2 regions of the Streptomyces sp. NPDC002328 genome follow, and region 2 is predicted to be linked to the other one. Evidence: riboswitches for the same ligand, from Rfam matches in the RefSeq annotation. Region 2 holds a riboswitch; the other holds the start of a gene.
The links. A riboswitch is a leader RNA that binds a small molecule or an ion and turns the genes downstream of it on or off. The one in region 2 is predicted to bind glycine.
Positions count from the first base shown of each region.

Region 1: another riboswitch for glycine. It lies ahead of gcvT (glycine cleavage system aminomethyltransferase GcvT); the one in region 2 lies ahead of gcvP (aminomethyl-transferring glycine dehydrogenase).

Region 1 is NZ_JBIARQ010000010.1:47,193-50,136, forward strand. Features, by position in the region: gene glyA (serine hydroxymethyltransferase) at 1-204, opposite strand, end outside; gene gcvH (glycine cleavage system protein GcvH) at 219-596, opposite strand; gene gcvT (glycine cleavage system aminomethyltransferase GcvT) at 715-1,833, opposite strand; glycine riboswitch at 1,998-2,109, opposite strand; gene ACFYX4_RS24215 (AAA family ATPase) at 2,281-2,944, shown strand, end outside.
Region 2 is NZ_JBIARQ010000016.1:176,053-178,996, reverse strand. Features, by position in the region: gene ACFYX4_RS31795 (DNA polymerase IV) at 1-746, shown strand, start outside; gene ACFYX4_RS31790 (PRC-barrel domain-containing protein) at 668-1,039, opposite strand; glycine riboswitch at 1,155-1,250, shown strand; gene gcvP (aminomethyl-transferring glycine dehydrogenase) at 1,426-2,944, shown strand, end outside.

The sequences.
Region 1 (2,944 bases), on a different contig from region 2:
GCAGCCGCCGTAGTAGCGGCGGCCCGGGTAGCCCTCGGCGTACTTGTTGGTCAGGACCGAGCCCTGCGCCTCCATGACCGCGAGCGGAGCGAAGTTCTCCGAGGCGATCATCTCCAGCGTGGACTGCTGACGGCGCAGCTCGGCGTCGACCGCCGCGGCGACCTCCGGGTCGAGCTCGTGCAGGGGCGTGTTCAGGACAGACATGCGTCTACGACTCCTCAGCCGGCGGTGTAGGCGGTGTACTCGTCGGCGGACAGCAGCTCCTCCTGCTCGCCCGCGACGCGTACCTTGAACAGCCACCCGCCCTCGAAGGGGGCGGAGTTCACCAGCGACGGGTCGTCGGCGACGTCCTGGTTGACCTCGACGATCTCCCCGTCGACCGGCGAGTACAGCTCGCTGACCGACTTGGTCGACTCCAGCTCGCCGCAGGACTCGCCCGCGGTGACCGTGTCGCCGACCTCGGGGAGCTGGACGAAGACCACGTCGCCGAGCGCGTTGGCCGCGTGCTCCGTGATGCCGACCGTCGAGACGCCGTCCTCGGCGCCCGACAGCCACTCGTGCTCCTTGCTGTAGCGCAGCTGCTGCGGGTTGCTCATGGCCTGAATTCTCCTGTACGCGGGGGAGTGCTGGTGAAGGGGGACCTGCTCGGAACGCACGTGAGCAGCGGAAATGTGCGCAGGGTCACGCCGTGGGGCGAAGCACCGCGCCCAGTGTCTACTTCTGGCGCTTGTAGAACGGCAGCGCCACGACCTCGTACGGTTCGTGGCTGCCCCGGATGTCCACGCCGATGCCCGCGGCGCCCGGAACGGCGTGCGCGGCGTCGACGTACGCCATCGCGATCGGCTTGCCCAGGGTGGGGGAGGGGGCGCCGGAGGTGACCTCGCCGATCACCTGGCCGTCGGCGACCACGGCGTACCCGGCGCGGGGGACCCGGCGGCCCTCGGCGATCAGGCCGACGAGGACGCGCGGAATGTCGTGGTTGAGGTTCTCGAGGGCCTCGCGCAGCGCCTGGCGCCCCACAAAGTCGCCCTCCTTCTCGAACTTCACCACCCGGCCGAGCCCGGCGTCGAAGGGGGTGAGCGAGGTCGACAGCTCATGCCCGTACAGCGGCATCCCCGCCTCCAGGCGCAGCGTGTCCCGGCAGGACAGACCGCAGGGGATCAGACCGACGCCCTCGCCGGCCTTGGTCAGCGCCTGCCACAGCTCGACCGCGTGCTCCGGCTTCACGAACAGCTCGAAGCCGTCCTCGCCGGTGTAGCCGGTGCGGGCGATCAGCGCCGGGACGCCGGCGACCGTGCCGGGCAGCCCGGCGTAGTACTTCAGGCCGTCGAGGTCGGCATCGGTGAGGGACTTCACGATGCCGGGGGACTCGGGGCCCTGCACGGCGATCAGCGCGTACGCGTCCCGGTCGTCGCGCACCTCGGCGTCGAAGCCGGCGGAGCGCTCGACGAGTGCGTCGAGGACGACCTGGGCGTTGGAGGCGTTGGCGACGACCATGTACTCGGTCTCTTGGAGCCGGTAGACGATCAGGTCGTCGAGGATGCCGCCGTCCTCGCGGCAGATCATGGTGTAGCGGGCACGGCCGACGCCGACGGTCCCGATGTTGCCCACGAGGGCGTAGTTCAAGAGGGCCGCGGCCTGCGGTCCGGTCACCGTGATCTCGCCCATGTGCGAGAGGTCGAACAGGCCGGCCTTGGTGCGCACGGCGAGGTGCTCGTCGCGCTCGGAGCCGTAGCGCAGGGGCATGTCCCAGCCGGCGAAGTCGGTCATGGTCGCGCCGAGCGAGCGGTGCAGGGCGTCGAGGGCGGTATGGCGGAGCGGGGTACTGCTCATCGGGCGTTCGTCTCCCAAGGCATGACTGTGAGGTCGTTCCTCCCCATCTGTCATCGGAACCTGAGAGGTTCGCCATGAAGCCCGTCCGTGAACGGGACGGTCAGTGGCTTGCACCTTGGGTGGAGCCGCCCCCGGACAGGGGCCGGCCCGCTTTTCAGATGTGCCTCGCCCGCGCGGTAACGGGGCCTGAGAGATTCAAGGGAGGGACTTGCTCCTTCGGCGCCCCAGCCCGGCGCTTGCGGGAAGCGCCGCTGGGAACTCTCCCGCGCGGATTCAAACGGCCGGTATGCAGTTGGCGCGGCCATCATTGCACGGCACGCCCCGGTCGGGGCAGGCCCCGTCTGTAACCGGCTTGTGGCGGTACGCGCACGAAAACGGAAGACACCGCGCATTACCTTCTCTTTACGCTCGATGGGGAGAAGACTTGTCTGACCCCAGGGGAGGACGATCACGGTGAACAGGACCTCGACGTACGCGACGACCTCGGCGTACGCGACCACCACGGCGATCGGGCTGCCGGCCCAGCCGGCGACGCCGGTCCGGGGGGCGTGCGGCACCCGGCCCGCCCCCGTCGTCCGCGACCTGCGCGCCCGCGCCGGGCACAGCCCGCACGGGCTGCTGTTCGGGCCCCGGGACCTGGTGGTGGTCACCGGTCTGCCGGGCAGCGGCAAGTCCACGCTGATGAAACGTGCCGTGAAGGGCGTCCGCATCGACTCCCAGGACACCCGTGACCGCTGGGACGCGCGGATGCCGCGGGCGCTGCCGTACGCCCTCTACCGGCCGCTCGTCCGGCTGGCCCACTACGCGGGGCTGTGGCGGGCGCTGCGGTCGGGCAAGGGGGTCGTGGTGCACGACTGCGGCACGCAGGCGTGGGTGCGGGACTGGCTGGCCCGGGAGGCCCGCCGGCGCGGGGGCATGCTGCATCTGCTGCTGCTCGACGTGACCGTGGACACGGCGCTGGAGGGGCAGCGGGAGCGGGGGCGGGGCGTCTCCCGGTACGCGTTCCTGCGGCACCGCCGGGCCGCGTCCCGGCTGCTGCGGGCGGTGGAGAAAGGGCGGCTGCCCTCCGGCTGCGGCTCGGCGATCCTGCTGGACCGCGACGCGGCGGACA
Region 2 (2,944 bases):
ACGTGGACATCCATGACCGTCTGCGGGTGGGGCTGGAGGTGGCGCGGCTGGCGGACCGGTGTGTGCGCAGACTGCGGGGGGCCGGGCTGTCGGGGCGGACGATCGTGCTGAAGGTGCGGCGCTACGACTTCTCCACGCTCACCCGGTCCGAGACCCTGCGCGGGCCCACGGACGATCCCGGGGTGGTGCGGGAAGCGGCGGCGCGGCTGCTGGACTCGGTGGACACGACGGGCGGGGTGCGGCTGCTCGGGGTGGGCGTCAGCGGGCTGGCGGACTTCACTCAGGAGGACCTGTTCGCGCAGGCCGCGGGGGAGCGGGCGGCCGTGCCCGATGAGGAGCCGCAGCCGGTCGAGCCCGCCGGGCGGGAGGAGACGCCGGCCGAGCACCTGTGGCGGCCGGGGCACGACGTGCGGCACGCGGAGCTCGGTCACGGCTGGGTGCAGGGCAGCGGTCTGGGCCGGGTCACCGTGCGCTTCGAGACACCCGACTCGCCCGTGGGCCGGGTACGGACGTTCCGCACCGACGACCCCGCCCTGGAGCCGGCGGACCCGCTGCCGCTGGTGAAAGCCGATCCGCGCGCGGAACCCGGCCCCTGCCCGGCCCCGACGTCACCCGGCGCTCCCGCGCCCCACGACCGCGTCGGGCCGGACGCCGGGGACGGTCCGGATCAGGTCTCGTCCGTGCCCGCCAGCCTGCCGAAGTCGTGGTCGGGCAGCGGGGGAGGGGCGGCCACATCGAGGCCGTAGTGGTGGTAGAGCTGGAGTTCCTGCTCCGGGGAGAGGTGGCGGCCCACGCCGAAGTCGGGGGCGTCCTTGATGAGGGAGCGCTCGAAGGGGACGCGCAGCGCGCCCTCGACCAGCTCGCTGGGCTCCAGGGGGACGAAGGCGTCCCGCGAGAACAGGCCGGTGCGTATCGCGGCCCATTCCGGGACGCCGGTGGCGTCGTCGAGGTAGACCTCGTCCACCGTGCCGATCTTGGCGCCGTCGCGGTCGAACGCCTTGCGGCCGATCAGGTTGCGTGGATCGATGTCGGTCTGCACGGGGCCCTCCACATGGTCGCACCTCATCCGTAAGCACTACAAAAGAGCACATCGGGACCGGCGGCCACTCGAAAGGAGGGGGCGTTGACCCCGCTGGTAGTCTGGCAACGGCTGCTGACCCCGTGCGGGAGAGTCCTCCGGACACCATCGGAGGCGCCGAAGGAGCAAATCCTCCCCGGAATCTCTCAGGCCCCTGTACCGCACGGACGAGGTCACTCTGGAAAGCAGAGCGGTGGCGGAAGCCTCCGCTCTCACCGACGGTGAAAGCCGGGCTCCCTCGGGCGGCCGGTGAAGCTCTCAGGTTGAGATGACAGAGGGGGAGGCCGTCCGGGTACCCGCGCCAGTGGTGCCCCTCGAAGGTCGCGTCAGACCAGGAGGCCTCCGCAATGACCGCCCATCGCATTCCGCTCTCCGACCTCGAACAGGGAATCCCCTTCGAGCAGCGCCACATCGGCCCCGACCAGGAAGCGCGGGCCAAGATGCTCGCCCAGGTCGGATACGGCTCCCTGGACGAGCTGACCGCCGCCTCGGTCCCGGATGTGATCAAGAACGCCGGCGCGCTGGCCCTGCCGGGCGCGCGCACCGAGGCCGAGGTGCTGGCCGAGCTGCGCTCGCTCGCCGACCGCAACCAGGTCCTCGACTCGATGATCGGGCTCGGCTACTACGGCACGTTCACGCCGCCCGTCATCCTGCGCAACGTCATGGAGAACCCGTCCTGGTACACGGCCTACACGCCGTACCAGCCGGAGATCTCCCAGGGGCGGCTGGAAGCGCTGCTGAACTTCCAGACCATGGTCGCCGACCTCACCGGGCTGCCCACCTCCGGCGCCTCGCTGCTCGACGAGGGGACGGCCGCCGCCGAGGCGATGGCGCTCTCCCGGCGCATGGGGAAGAACAAGAAGGGCCTCTTCCTGATCGACGCGGACGTGCTGCCGCAGACGATCGCCGTGATCGAGACCCGCGCCGAGCCGACCGGCGTCGAGGTGGTCGTCGCCGACCTCGCCGACGGCATCCCCGCCGACATCGCCGAGCGTGAGATCAACGGCGTGCTGCTCCAGTACCCGGGCGCCTCCGGCGTCGTGCGGGACGTCAAGCCCGTGATCGACCAGGCGCACGGGCTGGGGGCGCTCGTCATCGTCGCCGCCGACCTGCTCGCGCTGACGCTGCTGACCTCGCCCGGCGAGCTGGGCGCGGACATCGCGGTCGGCACGACGCAGCGGTTCGGGGTGCCGATGGGCTTCGGCGGGCCGCACGCAGGCTACATGGCCGTCGGGGAGAAGTACGCGCGCAGCCTGCCCGGGCGGCTCGTAGGCGTCTCCGTCGACGCGGACGGCGACAAGGCGTACCGGCTGGCGCTGCAGACGCGTGAGCAGCACATCCGGCGCGAGAAGGCGACCAGCAACATCTGCACGGCGCAGGTCCTGCTCGCCGTCATGGCCGGGATGTACGCCGTCTACCACGGCCCCGACGGGCTGCGGGCGATCGCGCGGCGGACGCACCGGTACGCGACGATCCTCGCCGCGGGGCTGACGGCCGGCGGGGCCGAGGTGGTGCACGGCTCGTACTTCGACACGCTGACCGTCCGGGTGCCGGGCCGGGCCGCCGAGGTCGTCGCCGCCGCGCGGGGCAACGGCGTCAACCTGCGCCTCGTCGACGCCGACCAGGTGTCGATCGCCTGCGACGAGACCACCGGGCGCGCCCAGATCGGCGCCGTCTGGGCCGCCTTCGGCACGGAGGGCGACATCGCGGCGCTGGACGCGGTCACCGAGGACACCCTGCCCGCCGGGCTCCTGCGCACCGACGAGATCCTGGCGCACCCCGTCTTCCACCAGCACCGCTCCGAGACGGCGATGCTGCGCTACCTGCGCCGGCTGGCCGACCGGGACTACGCGCTCGACCGGGGCA